Pseudorhodoplanes sinuspersici: one gene and its partner. The protein of the gene in region 1 binds, or shares a complex with, the protein of each later gene. Links are inferred from orthologs where the notes say so. Each region holds a gene or a part of one and is shown on either strand. Other genes may lie near its edges. The genes, in order: ccmB and ccmE.

Evidence for each region.
Region 2: the proteins of ccmB (region 1) and ccmE are in contact, whole or in part, in a solved structure (PDB 8CE8), measured with the Escherichia coli proteins. The link is inferred for Pseudorhodoplanes sinuspersici from one-to-one orthologs.

What each region holds. Positions count from the first base shown.
Region 1 is NZ_CP021112.1:1,532,164-1,541,500, reverse strand. The notes cover bases 2,384-5,272. They hold ccmB (heme exporter protein CcmB), read right to left. Parts: upstream 4,218-5,272; coding sequence 3,549-4,217; downstream 2,384-3,548. Other genes in these bases: acnA (aconitate hydratase AcnA), read left to right, coding at 5,052-5,272; ccmA (heme ABC exporter ATP-binding protein CcmA), read right to left, coding at 4,214-4,816; CAK95_RS07575 (heme ABC transporter permease), read right to left, coding at 2,712-3,446; ccmD (heme exporter protein CcmD), read right to left, coding at 2,492-2,698; CAK95_RS07585 (DsbE family thiol:disulfide interchange protein), read right to left, coding at 2,384-2,495. In the rest of the region: signal recognition particle-docking protein FtsY, read left to right, coding at 1-671; CAK95_RS07595 (septation protein A), read left to right, coding at 689-1,270; CAK95_RS07590 (LysE family translocator), read left to right, coding at 1,267-1,881; more of CAK95_RS07585, read right to left, coding at 1,887-2,383; more of acnA, read left to right, coding at 5,273-7,757; CAK95_RS07555 (DUF1223 domain-containing protein), read left to right, coding at 7,942-8,691; CAK95_RS07550 (DUF2794 domain-containing protein), read left to right, coding at 9,145-9,337. UniProt on the Escherichia coli protein: Required for the export of heme to the periplasm for the biogenesis of c-type cytochromes.
Region 2 is NZ_CP021112.1:3,938,499-3,947,725, forward strand. The notes cover bases 2,698-5,476. They hold ccmE (cytochrome c maturation protein CcmE), read left to right. Parts: upstream 2,698-3,736; coding sequence 3,737-4,216; downstream 4,217-5,476. Other genes in these bases: ccmI (c-type cytochrome biogenesis protein CcmI), read left to right, coding at 2,698-3,717; CAK95_RS19170 (heme lyase CcmF/NrfE family subunit), read left to right, coding at 4,213-5,476. In the rest of the region: CAK95_RS19145 (ATP-binding protein), read left to right, coding at 1-405; CAK95_RS19150 (RT0821/Lpp0805 family surface protein), read left to right, coding at 553-1,032; CAK95_RS19155 (hypothetical protein), read left to right, coding at 1,111-2,520; more of ccmI, read left to right, coding at 2,569-2,697; more of CAK95_RS19170, read left to right, coding at 5,477-6,192; CAK95_RS19175 (cytochrome c-type biogenesis protein), read left to right, coding at 6,197-6,700; CAK95_RS19180 (Do family serine endopeptidase), read left to right, coding at 6,873-8,405; CAK95_RS19185 (response regulator transcription factor), read left to right, coding at 8,705-9,227. UniProt on the Escherichia coli protein: Heme chaperone required for the biogenesis of c-type cytochromes. Transiently binds heme delivered by CcmC and transfers the heme to apo-cytochromes in a process facilitated by CcmF and CcmH.

The DNA of each region.
Region 1 (9,337 bases):
TCGAGAAGGTGTTGTCGCCGGTTGCCGCGCCCTTGTCGATCGAAGGCGCGAAACCCTTCGTCATTCTGGTGTCGGGCGTCAACGGTTCCGGCAAGACCACCACGATCGGCAAGCTCACCGCAAAGTTTACCCGCGAAGGTCACAAGGTGATGCTGGCCGCCGGCGATACCTTCCGTGCCGCCGCCATCGAGCAATTGAAGATCTGGGGCGGACGCGTCGGCGCCAAGGTCATCGCCCGCGAGCAAGGCTCCGATGCCGCCGGCATCGCCTTTGATGCGCTGACGGCAGCGAAGGCCGAAGGCGTCGATGTGCTGCTGATCGATACGGCAGGGCGGCTGCAGAACCGCACCGAACTGATGAGCGAGCTTGAGAAGATCGTGCGCGTGATGAAGAAGGTTGAGCCTTCTGCGCCGCATGCTGTGCTGCTCGTCCTCGACGCGACCGTCGGGCAGAACGCGATCTCGCAGGTGGAAGCTTTCGGCAAGACCGCGGGTGTGACCGGCCTTGTCATGACCAAGCTTGACGGCACAGCGCGCGGCGGCATTCTTGTCGCCATCGCCGAAAAATTCAAACTGCCGATCCATTTCATCGGCGTCGGTGAAGGCATCGACGATTTACAGCCGTTCACCGCCCGCGACTTTGCCCGCGCGATTGCCGGGCTGGATGACTAACAAAGAACGAGAGCGACATGTCCGACAGCGCCACACCTAAGAAGGCCCAGCTCAATCCGTTCGTGAAGCTCGCGCTCGACTTCGGGCCGCTGATACTGTTCTTCATCGTCAATGGCCGTGCCGGCATCTTCTGGGCCACAGGCGTCTTCATGGCGGCGGTGGTGATCGCGATTCTCATCTCTTACGCTCTGATCAAGCGCTTTCCGATCATGACGCTGGTGACGGCCTTCATCGTCGTTGTGTTCGGCACGCTCACCATCGTTCTGCACAACGATGTCTTCGTGAAGATGAAGACGACGATCATCTATCTGCTGTTTGCCGTCGTGCTGCTGGCAGGACTCATTCTCCGCAAGCCGTTCCTGGAGATCGCCTTCGATTCGGTCTTTCATCTCACTGACGAGGGCTGGCGCAAGCTGACGGTGCGATGGATCGGTTTCTTTGTGGCCATGGCGATCGTGAACGAGATCGTCTGGCGCACGCAGACGACCGATTTTTGGGTCGCCTTCAAGACCTTCGGTTTCGTGCCGATCACCTTCGCTTTCGCACTGGCGCAGTTTCCGCTGCTGCAGAAATACGCGGTGAAGACCGACGCGCCGTGACGATTGCAGCCGCAGCGGCGTTGTTTGTTGTGATGGCGGCGTTGGCGGCGCTGCCGAGCTCCAGCGTCGCCCTTGTGGTGCTGCGTTCGGCATCGCTCGGTGTGCGCAGCGGCATCGCCGCAGCTTTCGGCATTGCCTTTGCCGATCTCGTTTTCGTCGCGCTGGCCGTTGCCGGCATGACGGCCCTGTCCGAGATTATGGGCAGTCTGTTCGCTGGCCTGCGTTATCTTGGTGCGATCTATCTGATCTGGTGCGGCATCGGCCTGATCCGCAGCAACGCATCCACGTCATGGCAGATGCCGCATTGCTGGGGCGGTTCGGGCGCAAGCTTTCTTGCCGGCTTCATTCTCACGCTTGGCGATGTGAAGGCGATCCTGTTCTATGCGGCGCTGTTTCCGGTCTTTATCGATATTCCGACGCTCGATGCGCTTGATCTTGGGGTGATCGCCGCGATCACGCTCGTTGCCGTCGGCGGCGTCAAGATCGCCTATGCGATGGCGGCGCGGTCGATCGCCGAGAAGGTCGGCATGCTGCCGCTCGCGAGGCCAGCGCGCGTGGCCTGTGGCGGGGTGATGGTCGGCATCGGCGGCTACCTGATGGTCAAGCCGTAGCGGCGTCAGTCGGCTTTGGCAGGTGCTGCCGCCAGCGCCTTCTCGATCGCCGGCATCAGCGTCGTCTTGAGATTGGTCTCGGTGATCGGGCCGACCAGCTTGTAGGCGATGCGGCCGTCGCGGCCGACGACGAATGTTTCCGGTACGCCATAGACGCCCCATTCGATCGCCGCGCGTCCGTTCGGATCGGCGCCGACGGCGCTGAATGGATTGCCGTAGCGGCCGATGAAGCGGCGCGCATTGTCAGCCTGGTCCTTGTAGTTGATGCCGACAAGACGGATGCGCTTGTCTTTGGCGAGTTCGTCGAGCATCGGCACTTCATCGTGGCAGGGCACGCACCATGACGCCCAGACATTCACGAGCGTTACATTGTCCTTGAAGTCCGCCGCGTTCATGCCGGGTAGCGGTTTGCCATCCTGCACGAGGCCTGCAACCGGTGGCAGATCGGTTTGCGGCACCGGCCGGCCGATCAATGCGGATGGAATGCGCGAGGGATCGCCGGAGCCGAGGCGATAGAAGAACAGCGCCGCCAGCGCGATGAACACCAGCAGCGGCAGAACGACGAGAAGTCTGCGGCGCGATCCAGTGCTGGAATTTTCGGACGCGATGCTCATGCGGGCGACTGATGCGGTTCGGCTTTATGGAGTGTGGATTTACGTTCGTCCGAGCGGCGCGTGATGCCGCGCGCTTCGAAATCGGCAAGCGTGCGCTTCAACGAGCGGTTCTCGATCGCGATCCAGCCGATCAGCAGCGCAAGGATGAATACAGACGCCGCATAAGCGGCGATGATGAATGTGGCGTGCGGTCCGAGGTCCATCGTCGTGATCCGTCTATCGTCCCGGTGCGGCTTCCGCCTGCATCATGTGCATGGATCGGATGCGGCGTTTGAGGATTTCGTTGCGCATGGCGGCCAGATGCAAGGTGATGAACAGCAGCGTGAAGGCGATCGCCATCACCAGCAGCGGCAACAGAATGGTCGGATGGATCGCCGGCCCGCTCATCTTCACGACCGATGCGGGCTGATGCAGCGTGTTCCACCAGTCGACCGAGAATTTGATGATCGGAATATTGATCGCGCCGACGAGTGTGAGGATCGCGGCAGCGCGTCCGGCGCGGGTCGGATCGTCGATGGTGCGCCAAAGCGCGATCACGCCGAGATACATCAGGAACAGAACGAACACGGACGTCAGGCGCGCGTCCCACACCCAGTAGGTGCCCCACATCGGCCGGCCCCACAGCGAGCCGGTGATGAGACAGATCAGCGTGAAAGCAGCGCCGATCGGCGCGGCGGCCTTGGCGGCCATATCGGCGAGCGGGTGCCGCCACACCAGCGTGCCGAGCGCAGCGATGCTCATCACCACCCAGCCGAACATCGCCAGCCAGGCGGACGGCACATGGAGGAACATGATCTTCACGGTCGCGCCCTGCTGGTAATCGTCGGGCGCGCCGGCCGTGAGCCAGAAGCCATAGGCGAAGACGAGCGCCGTCGCCGCCGCCAGCCAGGGCAGGATGCGCCCGGTGAGCGACAGAAACCGTGTCGGATTGGCGAGGTCGATCAAGGCCATCGGGGCTTTCCGGCTAAGTCCTGTTTGTCTTTTTTCTTTGTCGTAAAATGGGGAGCCATCGATAGCATCTACACGAAAACGTGATCAAAGGTCCGGCAGCCCCTATTCCTGCCCCGCCCGCAGGGCGGCCGCCGCTGCAAACGGCCCAACGACCAGCGACATGAGTGTCAGCGCGCACAAGATCGTAAAGGGCGTCCCGAAGGTCACCGGTCCGACCACGGCCGCATTCGAGGCCGCGACTCCGAAGATAAGCACTGGAACCGCCAGCGGCAGGATCAGGACCGGCAGAAGCAGGCCGCCGCGACGGAGCGTCACCGTCAGCGCTGCCCCGATCAGGCCGATGAAGGTCAGCGCCGGTGTGCCGACGAGCAAGGTGGCTGCCACAGCCCCGGTCGCCGCGCCGTCGAGATTGAGGAACAGCGCCAGCAGCGGCGCGGCGATCACCAGAGGCAAAGCGGTGGTCAGCCAGTGCGCCAAAGCTTTCACGCCGACGGCGAGCTCCAGCGGCGCATTGCCCATGGTCAAAAGGTCGAGAGAGCCGTCTTCCTGATCGGCGGCCAGCAGCCGGTCGAGCGCCAGGAGGCTTGCCAGCAAGGCGCCGAGCCACAGGATCGCCGGCCCGATGCGCGTCAGCAGCGCGAGATCGGGACCGATCGCGAACGGCATCAGCGTCACGACCAGCATAAAGAACAGCACGCCGATCATCGCACCGCCGCCGATGCGGATGGCAATCCGGATATCGCGGAGAAAGAGAGCGCCGAGGCCGCTCATGGCACCTGCTCCAGCCGCAATTCAGTCGCGCCATCGAGGCCGAGCGGCAGGTGGGTCGCAGCGACAATCATGCCGCCGCCGGCAAGATGCGCCTGCATCAGCGCCAGCAGCATCGCCTGAGCCTTGGTATCGAGCGCCGAGGTCGGCTCATCCAGCAGCCAGAGCGGCCGCTTTATCGCTACCAGACGGGCGATCGACAGCCGCCGTTTCTGCCCGGCCGACAGATAAGCCGCCGGCAAGTGCGCCAGCGAATCAAGCCCGACGGCCGCCAGCGCGTCCGGCGGCTGTCCGTCGCCACCGAGATACCTGGTCCAGAACGACAAATTTTCTTCGACCGACAAAGCCGGCTTCAATGCGTCGAGATGTCCAAGATAGTGGGCCTGTTCGCCGATGCTGCGCTCGTCATCGCCGCCAGACAGGGTCAGTTTGCCGCCGGCAATTCGCAGCAAGCCGGCGATCATTCGCAGCAGGGACGACTTGCCGGCGCCATTGCGGCCCGTCACCAGCAGCGCCCGGCCGGATGCGACAGAAAAGCTCAAAGATTCGAAGACCTGGCGTCCGCCCCGCTGGCAGCACAGCGCCTCCGCGGAAAGGGTCATCACCTCAGTCACTTACAGGTCCGTCCGCGTATGCGCATCGTCGCAATCTGTCATGCTGTTGAAGGCGATGGTTCATATGGCAGATCGCTGAAAAAGATTTTATAAGCCGCACCTTAGACCGCTTCTTGCCAAGACACCCACGATACGACCTGCGCGATGCCGGCGCGCCAAAAACTACGCCTTTTCAATGCGTTAGATAATTTGGCCCGCACCGGAACAAACGGAAGACCATCCCATGACCTCGCTCGACTCATTCAATTGCTGCCGCACACTCAAGGTCGGCACCAAGTCCTACGCTTATTACAGCCTTCCCGTCGCAGAAAAGAACGGTCTGAAAGGCATCTCCAAGCTGCCTTTCTCGATGAAGGTGCTGCTGGAAAACCTGCTGCGCAACGAAGACGGGCGCACGGTCACCAAGGACGACATCCTCGCCGTAGCGGCCTGGCTGAAGAAGAAATCTTCGGATCGCGAAATCGCCTTCCGCCCGGCGCGCGTGCTGATGCAGGACTTTACCGGCGTCCCGGCGGTGGTCGATCTCGCGGCGATGCGCGACGCGATGACGGTGCTGGGTGGCGATCCCAAGAAGATCAACCCGCTGGTCCCGGTGGATCTCGTCATCGATCACTCGGTGATCGTGAATTATTTCGGCGACAATGCTGCGTTCAAGAAGAACGTCGAAGAGGAATACAAGCAGAACCAGGAGCGTTATCGCTTCCTGAAATGGGCGCAGAAGGCGTTCGACAATTTCCGTGTCGTGCCGCCCGGCACGGGCATCTGCCATCAGGTCAATCTTGAATATCTGTCGCAGACCGTCTGGACCGCCAAGGGCAAGATCATGGTCGGCGGCAAGGCCAAGAATGCCGAGATCGCTTACCCCGATACGCTGGTCGGCACCGACTCGCACACCACGATGGTGAATGGTCTCGCCGTGCTCGGCTGGGGCGTCGGCGGCATTGAGGCGGAAGCAGCGATGCTGGGCCAGCCTTTGTCGATGCTGCTGCCGGAAGTGATCGGCTTCAAGCTGACCGGCAAGCTGAAGGAAGGTGTGACCGCGACCGACCTCGTGCTCACCGTGACGGAAATGCTGCGCAAGCGCGGCGTTGTCGGCAAGTTCGTGGAATTCTTCGGCCCCGGCGTGCTCGATCTGGCGATCGCCGACCGCGCCACCATCGGCAACATGGCGCCGGAATACGGTGCGACCTGCGGCTTCTTTCCGGTCGACGCCGAGACGGTGAAATTCCTGCGCGACACCGGTCGCAAAGAAGATCGCGTGAAGCTGGTTGCTGCCTATGCCAAGGCGCAGGGCATGTTCCTGACCGCGAAGACCGCCGATCCCGCCTTCACCGATGTGCTGAAACTCGATCTCGGCAAGGTGGAGCCGTCGCTTGCCGGGCCGAAGCGTCCGCAGGACCGCGTTGCCTTGAAAGCCGTGAAAACGGAATTCAGCAATGCGATGGACAAGGAATTCAAGAAACCCGGCGAGCTCGACACGCGCGTCCCGGTTGAAGGCCGCTCGCATGATCTCGGCAACGGTGACGTTGTCATTGCAGCCATTACCTCCTGCACCAATACCTCTAATCCGAGCGTGATGATCGGTGCGGGTCTTGTTGCGCGTAAGGCGGCGGCATTGGGTCTGCAGGCCAAGCCGTGGGTGAAGACGTCGCTTGCACCGGGCTCGCAGGTCGTCGGCGAGTATCTCGCCGCCTCGGGCCTGCAAAAGGATCTCGACAAGCTTGGGTTCAACCTCGTCGGTTATGGCTGCACCACCTGCATCGGCAATTCAGGGCCGCTGCCGGAAGAAATTTCCAAGGCCATCAATGGCAACGATCTCGTGGCGGCTGCCGTGCTGTCCGGCAATCGCAATTTCGAGGGCCGCGTCAATCCGGACGTGCGGGCGAACTATCTCGCCTCACCGCCGCTCGTTGTCGCTTACGCCATTGCCGGGTCGATGCAGGTGGACATGGTCAAGACACCGCTCGGCACCGACAAGCAGGGCAAGAAGGTGTTCCTCAAGGACATCTGGCCGACAGCAAAGGAAATTGCCTCCTTCATCCGCAGAAACGTCACCAAAAAACTGTTCGCAAAGAAATATGCGAATGTGTTCAAGGGCGATGCCAACTGGCGGAAGATCACGGTGACCGGCGGCCTGACCTATGCCTGGGACAGCGGCTCGACCTATGTGCAGGATCCGCCCTATTTCGTCGGCATGCAGCCGCGCCCGACGCCGCCAACAGACATCATCAACGCGCGTGTGATGGGCCTGTTCCTGGATTCGATTACGACCGACCACATTTCTCCGGCCGGTTCGATCAAGCTGAACTCGCCGGCTGGAAAATATCTGGTCGAACATCACGTGAAGCCGATCGACTTCAATCAATACGGCACGCGTCGCGGCAACCACGAAGTGATGATGCGCGGCACCTTCGCCAATATCCGCATCAAGAATCAAATGGTGCCGGGGGTCGAGGGTGGCGTGACCATCCACTATCCGGATAAGGAGCAGATGCCAATTTACGACGCGGCAATGCGTTATAAGCAGGAAAAAGTTCCGCTCGTGATCTTTGCCGGCAAGGAATACGGCACTGGCTCGTCGCGCGATTGGGCGGCGAAAGGTACGGTTTTGCTCGGCGTTCGCGCGGTGATCGCGCAATCCTTCGAGCGCATCCATCGCTCCAATCTCGTGGGCATGGGTGTGTTGCCGCTGGTGTTTGAAGAGGGCACATCCTGGCAAACTCTTGGCCTGAACGGCAGCGAGCAAGTCACAATTCGCGGGATTGAGGGAGATTTGCGGCCGCGCCAGACGCTGACGGCAGAAATTGAGATGGCAGACGGCACCAAGAAAGAGGTACCGCTGATTTGCCGGATCGATACGCTGGACGAATTAGAATACTTCAAGAATGGCGGCATCCTGCAATACGTGCTGCGTCAGCTTGCGGCCTGAGCGCTCAACCTGAGGTAAAAAAGACCGGCGTCTCGCATAGCGCCGGTCTTGCCGCTGTTCTGCCGATCATCAATGATGCGATCACAGCCTGTCACTTGGAATTGAGTGGCAGGCTATGGCCGCTGCCATTATCAGGGACGTGGCGGCGCAGGCATTTCATTGTGAGTCGTTGAGTTACAGCCTTATGCATTATCGGGTATTCACAACGCTTCTCGTTGCGATTTGTGGCGCCTTGATTGCGCTTACGCCCGGCCGGGCCGCTGCCGATTCACGTGTCGTTGTTGAACTCTTTACCAGTCAAGGTTGTTCGTCCTGTCCGGCCGCTGACAAGCTCCTCGGCGAATTGGCAAAGGATCCGACGATCCTGCCGATTAGTTTGTCGGTCGATTATTGGGATTATCTCGGCTGGAAGGACACGTTGGCGCTGCCGGGCCATTCCAAGCGGCAACGGGCTTATGCCGGTTTGCGTGGCGATCGCGCGGTTTACACCCCGCAGGCCGTCATCAACGGCGTGACCCATGTTCTTGGCAATGACAAGGCTGCGATCGAACGCGCCGTGAGCACAGCGCGCAAAAGCGCCGCTATAGCATTGCCGGTGAACGTCGCCATTGCCAATGGCAAGGTGACCGTCGATGTCGCAGCCGCAAAAGTACCCGGCCAGTCCGGTGAGGTGTGGCTCTGTCCCATTAAACGGCAGGTGCCGGTGCAAATCGGTCGCGGCGAAAACCGCGGACATACTGTGACGTATACGAATGTGGTGCGTGGCTGGGTCAAACTTGGCAACTGGAATGGTGACGCACTACAATTCACCAAATCGGTGTCGGACGTCGTGAAAAGCGGAATCGATGTCGATGCAATGGTGGCCGTGGTTCAAGCCGGAAAGTTTGAAGCACCCGGCAATGTCTTGGGCGGCGGAGCGGCAGAGCTCCGCTAGATGTTTTGACGCGTTTTCTTCACGCGAACCGGTGCCCACTTCGCTCGAAAACGCTTTAGATGTTTCTCTAATAGCGTATCCAAAAAATTGCAGAATAAAAAAAGGCCGGCGGAAGCCGGCCTTGAAGCAATTGGGGATTGAACCGTACGCGGTAGAATTGACCCGATCCGTTGAACCCCGGGGGGCTGGGGGCTGAGGAATCCGAAGCTCTTCCGGACCGGGTCGTAAGCTCTACATCTTGCAGTCTATAGGGGCGAGTGCAGGACCGAAATTGGGCCTTATTGTGGTCCGTTGCACGAAGCCGTGACCCCGCGTTATCGCATCACACGTTTGAATTGCCATGCATTTTTCTTTTCGTGATACCCGCGCTTTGATGCGTATGAGGGGTCTTGCGGCGCGACGCCGCAAGGGCAATCATAAACTTGTCACGAAACAGGAAGGAAGGAGGTGCCCATGAGCTTAACGGGCGAAACCGAACCCAGCCAGCCACGCGCGGGCGCAGTTGCTGCGTCGGCGCCCGCACCGGTCAGTCACGTGAAATTCGATCGTCGCGAACTCGACCGCATCCTGAATGTCTATGGCCGTAAAGTCGCCGAAGGCGAATGGCGCGATTACGCCATCGATTTCACAAAAGACCGCGCCGTAT
Region 2 (9,227 bases), 2.4 Mb from region 1 along the record:
ATGGAGAAGACCAATCGCAACAAGGATCTTCGCCTCAAGGTCGATGTCCCGGAGGATGCGCGCTTTCGTGGCGAGCGTCAGGATCTCGAGGAGATGGTCGGCAATCTGGTCGACAATGCCTGCAAATGGGCGCAGTGGCGGGTCGCCATCGAGGTTCTGAAGGAACGGGCCGAGCCGGATCAGCAAGTCGTGCGGATCATTGTCGACGATGATGGTCCGGGCCTTTCGCCCGCAGAGCGCGAACAGGTGACGCGACGGGGACGCCGGCTGGACGAGACAAAACCCGGCTCGGGGCTCGGGCTTTCGATCGTGGTGGAACTCGCAGCGCTGTATGGCGGGACATTCACGCTCGGGACCGCGCCGATTGGTGGCCTGCGGGCGGAACTGGTCCTGCCGGCCGCCTGACGCGAACCGCTTTCTTTACGATTTGGTGTCTATATCGGTGGCCGGATAAAGGGGCCGCGGCCTGACAATCGCCGCATTCCCTGTAGTTAAGTGAATGCCTGCCGCGAGCCTTGCGGCGTACCGGGGGAATCGGGGAAGGGGCGTTTCATGCGTTTAATTGGTACCATTGTGGTGGCGTCGGCCATCCTTGCCGGCTGTGCTGGTAACCCCGAAACCGGAACTGGACCTCGCGAAAATACCGGAACTTTGGTTGGCGCGCTCGCTGGCGCGGCGATCGGTTCGCAGTTCGGCGGTAGCACTGGCTCGCGCGTGGCGGCCGGTGTTGCCGGTGCCGCGATTGGTGGCTTGCTGGGCAATCGCATTGGCGCGGCCATGGACGATGAGGACAAGCAGCGCGCCTATTACGCGCAGATGCAGGCACTCGAAAGCGGCCCTGCCGGCGCCCCGACGGCGTGGGAGAACCCTGATTCCGGTCGCCGCGGAACGATCGTGCCGGGCCCGCAATATGACCGTCGCGGAATGCAGTGCCGCGACTATACCCACACCATCTATATCGACGGCAGGCCGCAGATCGCGCGCGGTGCCGCATGCCGCAATCCGGATGGAAGTTGGACGCCGGTGGCGTAACCCACCGGAGCACCTAACCCGTTTTTAACGCACCTCGCGTATCACTCACGTCTTGAGTGCAAGCGTAGAGTGATGCGTATGTCCGGCGGCCTCCTTGTCGAGCGGTTACGACAGTTTCTTCGGGATCTCAGTCCCGACGCGCGTAACCTATTGATGACGGAATTGGAGCGCGGGCTGCTGCGGGGCGAAGAGACGCCTGGCGCGGAACTCGTGTTGCAGGAATTGCGGCGCGACGCGCGCGAGCATGCACGGCCGAAACGGCCCGGCAATCTCAGCCGTCTGTTCTTCCAGCCACTTGAACCCTTCCTTGTCGACGACAGCGCGACCCATAATCACCCCGGCCGCATTGCGCGTGTCATCCTCGAACCGGTTTGGGACTGGATCTGCCGCGATCTCATGCCGGGCGAAGCCAAGGCGGTCACGGACCAGGTCGCGCTCGCATTCGACAACGGCGAACCCAAGCGGGCGGAGCAACTGGCGCGGGCTTTTCAGGACCGCACGGCTGTCCGCATGGAAGAAGCGCTTGCCGCCGCGCATGCCGATGAAAGATTGAAGCGGCGACTGACCGGCCAGATCAATACGCCGCGCGCGCTGACCGACATCGCCTCCATCCTCACCATCATCAAGTCGCGTGACGTTCTTGCCACTTTCGGATCAAAGCTGCCTGGACATATCAAGGTCTTCGATGGCGCGCCGGTTGTCGAGGTCAAAGAGCTGATCGATTCGCCGGTCGCAGGAGGGTCGAAGCTTTTTGTCTACACGCTGGTCATGACGATGAGCCGTCTCGCCGCGCCATGGCAATTGATCCGGCTCGCGACCCGCGCTGCGGGCAGTGATCACGCCTCGCGAATTGCCGAAGGGCCTTACTCGGCAGCGGTTGAGATCGTATTCGCCGAAATCGAACGCATGACCGGCGAACTGAAGGCCGAGCTGCGTACCGGCCGCGGGCTTGCAACCGGCGCCTTGCTCAAGGGCATTCACGATGCCGCACGTGGCATGCGGAGCGAAATCAACCTGACGCATGACTCGCCCTGGAGCCGCCGTCTCGCTGCGCTGCGGACGCAGGTTTCCGATCTGCTCAAGAACGAGATCGAAAGCCTCACCGGCCGCGTCCGCCGTCTGCTGCGGCCCCGTCCGATCAAGGAAATCGCGCCGCATTCGACCATCGATATCAACGAGGTTGGCGATACCGAGGCATTGATTGAATTCGTCAAGACCTGCCGCGTTTATGCGAACGAGCTTGCGGTCAACGAACTGACCTCGCGCACCTGGTCGGACCTGCAGCACTATCTCGACACGACGACGCCCAGCCTCGTCGAAAACCTGCGCAATGCCGGCGAATCGGATCGTGCGTTCCGGCAGTCGCAACTCGACGCTGCGGTACGGTTCTGCGCCAAGGTGTTCGGTCAGGAATATGCCTCGCTGCTGCTGAAATCGGGCGAGGTGGCGGTGGCCAGCGAGCAGAAAAAGCTGGCCGCGAAAGCGTGATTGCCGCCTAGTTGCGGGCGCCGTCCGCCCGTGATGTAACGCGGACGCATGACCCTGTTCCTGATCCTGGCCCTGATGACGGCGGCGGCGATTTTCGCCGTGTTGTGGCCGCTTTCGCGCCGGCCTCCGGAGGCGGCGACGGATGGCTATGATGTCGCGGTTTATCGCGACCAGCTCGACGAAGTCGAGCGTGACCGCAAGTCCGGATTGATCGCCGACAGCGAGGCGGAGGCGGCGCGGCTGGAAATTTCAAGGCGATTGCTTGGCGCCGCCGATAGGGAGGTTCAGCCTTCCTCGGAGGTCGCCGGCTCACTTTGGCGGCGGAGGGTTGCGGCACTGACCGCTCTGATCGCGCTGCCTGTGATCGCTGCCGGGCTGTACATCAACTGGGGTTCCCCACATCTTCCCGGCGCTCCGCTGGCGGCCCGGCTCGATTTGCCGCCGGAACAGCGCTCGATCGAAAGCATGGTGGCGCAGGTGGAAGCCCATCTCGAGCGCAATCCGGAGGACGGTCGGGGGTGGGATGTCGTCGCTCCGGTCTATATGCGGATGGGCCGCTACAATGATGCGGTGCGCGCACGGGCCAATGCCTTGCGGCTTCTTGGAGCTTCGGCCGATCGCGAGGCCGACCTCGGCGAGGCGATGGTCGCGGCTGGCAATAGTATCGTGACAGCCGACGCCAAGGCGAGTTTCGAACGTGCTTTAAAAATCGATCCCAATCACCTGAAGGCACAATATTTCATCGGTCTTGCCGCCGAGCAGGATGGCCGGCCGGAAGAGGCTGCACAGATCTGGCGCGCCATGCTGGCCCGCGCGCCGGCCAATGCGCCATTCCGGCCGCTGGTCGTGCAATCGTTGGCACGGGTCGACAAGGGTGAGCCGCCGAAAGGCATCGCGGTCGAACCCAGGGCGCCGCAGCCGGGACCAACACAGGAGGATATGGCGGCCGCCCAGCAACTGACGCCGGAGCAGCGCACCCAGATGGTGCGCGGTATGGTCGATCGGCTGGCGGAGCGGCTGAAGACCGACACCGCCGATTTCGAGGGCTGGTTGCGACTGGTTCGCGCCTATGTCGTGATGGGCGATGCTGACAAAGCGCGCGAAGCCCTGGTCAACGCGCGCAATGCGATTGGAAGTGACGACGACAAGCGCAGGCGTCTTGACGACCTGGCAAAGGGGCTCGGCATTGATGGTTGAGTTTAGGAGCAGGATTTAAATGACGCGCAAGCAGCGGCGTCTGGTGTTGATCGGATCTGGGCTGGTCGTGCTGGCGATTGCGGCCGTGCTGGTGCTGACCGCCTTGCGCGACTCCATCGTGTTCTTCAACTCGCCGACCGACATCGTCGAAAAGAAAGTGGAGGCTGGCTCGCGCATCCGTCTCGGCGGGCTCGTTCAGCCGGGCAGCCTGCAACGCAAGGATATCGATGCCGTCTTTGAGGTCACCGATGGAAAGAATGCCATCCGCGTCACCTATCGCGGGATCCTGCCGGATCTGTTCCGTGAAGGGCAGGGCGTGGTGGCCGAAGGCCGGTTGATCGATAGCACTTCATTTCGCGCCGATAACGTGCTGGCCAAGCATGATGAGAATTACATGCCGAAGGAAGTCGCCGACGCACTGAAGAAGCAGGGCCACTGGAAAGACGATTACGGCAAGGCGCCGGAGGCGCAAGGTGCATCTCAGGTGACGCCAAAATGATTGCCGAAATCGGTCACTACGCCCTCGTCCTCGCGCTGACGCTGGCAATCATTCAGGCAACGCTGCCGATGATTGGCGCGCGGTTGAATGACCGTGTGCTGATGGGCGTTGCCGAGCCGGCCGCGCTTGCGCAGTACGCATTTGTCGGCCTGTCGTTCGCGATGCTGACGGTGCTCTACGTCACCTCCGATTTTTCCGTCGTCAACGTGTTCGAGAACTCGCATTCGGCGAAGCCCCTGATCTATAAAATCAGCGGCGTGTGGGGCAATCACGAAGGCTCCATGCTGCTCTGGGCACTGATCCTTGCCCTGTTCGGTGCGCTGGTTGCGGTGTTCGGGCGCAATCTGCCGCCGTCGCTCCGCGCCAACGTGCTTGGTGTGCAGTCATGGATCGCGGCGGCTTTTCAGCTGTTCATCCTGGGAACGTCAAATCCCTTTGCGCGATTGGCACAAGCACCATTCGAGGGCCGTGACCTCAATCCGGTGCTGCAGGATATCGGCCTCGCGGTGCATCCGCCACTGCTCTATCTCGGTTATGTCGGCTTTTCGATTTCGTTTTCGTTTGCCGTCGCGGCCTTGATCGAAGGGCGCATCGACGCCGCGTGGGCGCGCTGGGTCCGGCCTTGGACGCTGGCGGCCTGGATGTTCCTGACACTCGGCATCGCGATGGGCTCGTATTGGGCCTATTACGAACTCGGCTGGGGCGGCTGGTGGTTCTGGGATCCGGTCGAGAATGCATCGCTGATGCCGTGGATCGCCGGCACCGCGTTGTTACATTCTGCGGTGGTGATGGAGAAGCGCAACGCGCTGAAGGTCTGGACCATCCTGCTGGCGATCCTGACTTTCTCCTTGTCGCTGCTTGGCACCTTCCTTGTGCGTTCGGGCGTCCTGACCTCGGTTCACACCTTCGCCACCGATCCGACGCGCGGCGTTTTCATCCTGGCCATTCTCGTCTTCTTCATTGGCGGATCGCTCGCGCTGTATGCGTGGCGTGCGCCGTCGCTGAAGCAGGGCGGCTTGTTCGCGCCGATCTCGCGTGAAGGCGCACTGGTCCTCAACAACCTGTTCCTCACGACCGCCTGTGCGACGGTCTTCGTCGGCACGCTTTATCCACTGGCGCTTGAAGCGTTGACCGGCGACAAGATTTCGGTCGGCGCACCATTCTTCAATGCCACTTTTGGTCCGTTGTTCTTGCCACTGATGATCGCGATGCCGTTCGGTCCGCTTCTCGCGTGGAAGCGCGGCGATCTTTACGGGGCGGCACAGCGCCTGATGCTGGCCTTCGCCGTCGCGCTGATCGCCATGGCTGTCACCTTTGCCATCGAGTGGGGCGGTCCGGTGCTGGCGCCATTCCTGATCGGCGTCGCCTTCTTTGCAATGACTGGCTCGCTGATTGATCTGGCCGAACGCGTGCAGCTCTTTCGTCAGCCATTCGCAGTATCGTTGCGCCGTTTTGCCGGTTTGCCGCGGTCCTCGATTGGGACGGCCGTTGCGCATTTCGGACTTGGTGTGTGCCTGCTCGGCATTGCCTGCGAAGCCAATTACGGCGCCGAACGCATTCTTTCCATGAAGCCCGGTCAGGCGGTATCCGTTCGGGGCTATGATCTGACATTCGACAATCTCGCCTCGCGGCCGGGACCGAATTATCGCGAGCTTGTTGCAAAATTCACGGTGCGCTCTGGAGGCACCACGATCGGTGTGCTCGAGCCGTCGAAACGGACGTTCCAGGCCCGCAGTTCGTCGACGACCGAAGCGGCCTTGCTGACGCGTGGCTTCAGCCAGATTTATCTGTCGCTCGGCGATGTTGCCGCTGATGGTTCGGTCGCGGTGCGGCTCTATCACAAGCCGCTGGTGCTGCTGATCTGGCTGGGTGCGGTGGTCATGGTGCTGGGCGGCGCCTTGTCGCTGTCGGATCGGCGGTTGCGCGTCGGTGCACCGCGGGCGGCCAAGAAGCCGGCCTTGCAGCCGGCGGAGTAGGGCGATGCAGCTCTTGCGTTTCGTTGCGGTGATCGTTGCCCTGGCCTTGTTGTATGCAGCTCCGTCATCGGCCGTGCAGCCCGACGAGATCCTCCCCGATGCGGCGCTTGAACAACGGGCGCGCCACCTCTCACGCGAATTGCGCTGCATGGTGTGCCAAAATCAATCGATCGACGATTCCGACGCGCCGTTGGCCCGCGACCTGCGGTTGCTGGTTCGCGAGCGGCTAAAGGCGGGCGACTCTGACCAACAGGTGCTGGACTTTCTCACGGCGCGCTATGGCGACTTCGTCCTGCTGAACCCGCCGCTGAATTGGCGCACGGCGCTGCTGTGGGCATTGCCAACCGGATTGCTTGTCTTTGGCGGCTTGGTTTTGTTGATGATGGCGCGGCGTCAGCGCGGCCGCCCCTTGGCGACCGATTCGTCAGGGCACCAGGCGCCTCTGACCCCGGAAGAAGAGGCGCGCATTACCACGCTGCTCAACAAAGACCCGCGAACCAAGGCTTAATTTATTGATTTTATTTGATTTTCTCTGTCTCTCACCATTACCAAAGTTTAATTCCGCCGACAGGTGTCCGTAAGGAGACTTCCCCCATCTTAGGCTTCGAACGGTGCCGGGATCGCTTCTCGCGAAGTGTCAAATACCGGTGGAATTTTAGCTTACGAATGGAGTGGACCCCATGACACCAAGCCAGCCGAGCAAGGGTGGTTTTCTAAAAGGACGCCGGGTGATGTTGCTCGGTACGACCATTTTAAGTCTCGGTGCAGCAGCGCTGTTTGTTGCTCCCGATGCGGCCCGCCATCCCGCGGTCGCACAGAATGTGACGCAGCAGGCGCAAACGGTGCAGCGTCCGGTTGGATTTGCCGACATTGTCGAGAAGGTGAAGCCCGCGGTTATTTCCGTCCGCGTGAAAGTGAATGCGTCACCTGAGAATTCATCTTTCGAGGGTGGCCAGCTTCCGCAAGGTTTTGAGCGCTTCTTCCGCCGCTATGGCATGCCTGAAGACATGTTTCCGGAAGGACCGCGAAACCGTGGCCCGCGTGAGCGCGGCCCGCGTCAGCGGACAACCGGCCAAGGCTCCGGCTTCTTCATTTCGCCGGACGGCTATGCGGTGACCAACAACCATGTCGTCGACAAGGCTGATGAAGTCGACGTGCAGACCGACGACGGCAAGACCTATACCGCGAAGGTCATCGGTACCGATCCGCGCACCGATCTTGCTCTCATAAAAGTCGATGGCAATAACTTCCCGTATGCCAAGCTCGCCGACAAGGCGCCGCGCATCGGTGACTGGGTGCTGGCGGTGGGTAATCCGTTCGGTCTGTCCTCAACCGTGACGGCGGGTATCGTGTCTGCTCGCGGCCGTGACATTGGCGCTGGCCCGTATGACGACTTCCTGCAGATCGACGCGCCGGTGAACAAAGGCAACTCCGGTGGCCCGACCTTCGACATCGATGGAAACGTCGTTGGCGTTAACACGGCGATTTTCTCGCCGTCGGGTGGTTCGGTCGGTATCGCCTTCGCTATTCCTGCCGCGACGGTCGATTCTGTCGTCACCCAGCTCAAGGACAAGGGCTCGGTCACGCGTGGCTGGATCGGCGTTCAGATCCAACCGGTGACGCAAGACATTGCTGACAGCATGGGCCTCAAGAATACGGATGGCGCGCTCGTTGCCGAGCCGCAACCCGGAAGCCCTGCCGTGAAGGCCGGTGTCAAGGCTGGCGATGTCATCACCGCCGTCAATGGTGAGAAGATTGGCAATGCCCGCGAACTCGCACGCCGCATCGGTTCGATGGCGCCGGGTAATTCGGTCAAGCTGACTCTTCAGCAGGGTGGCAGCGAAAAGACGGTCAACGTGACGCTCGGCGAATTGCCGGCTCAGGTGGAAGCGCGTGCTCGCGGTGGCGATGACCGCGGCTCGCTGAACGAGGGTTCTGCTCTCGGTCTGCAGCTTGCGCCGGCCGGCTCCGTTGCCGGTTCGGGCTCCGAAGGTGTGGTCGTGACCGGCGTGTCGCCGGACGGTCCTGCCGCGGAACGCGGCTTCAAGACCGGTGACGTGATCCTGGAGGTGGCCGGCAAGGCGGTGTCGAACCCGGCTGACGTCCGCAAGGCGCTCGCTGACGCCCGCAAGGACAACAAGCGCACCGTGCTGATGCGCGTGAAGTCCGGTGAAGGCACCCGCTTCGTCGCACTGCCGGCAGGCCGTGCCTAAAGCGATCAGCGTGCGGCCTTTGGGCCGCACGCAAAAGTAAGGGACGTGATGCCGGCTACCGTCGCCCCCGCCGGTGCCACGAAACCCGGGGGGCGGGCTTCAAAACCCGTCCCCACTTCTCTACCCCGAAACCGGCTACCGTCGCCCCCGCCGGATCGGGGTTAGGTGAGGGGGTGGCGGAGTAACCTTCAAGAGTCGCCACCCCCTTCATCATGTCTTATCTCTGGTCCAGTTCTCAGCTTGCAAAATCGCCCGCGACGGGCGATGCCCTTTCGGACCACGTGGGACAGTCCGAAACCATGCGCTTGCTGATCATCGAAGATGACCGCGATGCAGCGGATTACCTGGTCCGGGCTTTCCGCGAGACCGGCCATGTTGCCGACCATGCCGCAGATGGCGAGGAAGGCTTCGCCATGGCCCTTGATGGCAATTACGATGTCCTGATCGTCGATCGCATGCTGCCAAAGCGCGACGGCCTGTCGGTCATCGGTGAATTGCGCGACAAGAAAGTCGAAACGCCGGTGCTGATTCTGTCAGCCCTCGGACAGGTCGACGATCGTGTTAAAGGTTTGCGGGCCGGCGGCGACGATTATCTGCCGAAGCCTTATTCATTCTCCGAATTGCTGGCGCGTGTCGAAGTCTTGGCTCGCCGCCGCGGTGGCCGGAACGAAGACACCGTTTATCGCGTCGGCGATCTCGAACTCGATCGCCTGTCACATCGTGTCATGCGCGGCACCGAAGAAATCCTGCTGCAGCCGCGTGAATTCCGCTTGCTCGAATATCTGATGAAGCATGCCGGGCAGGTGGTGACGCGCACCATGC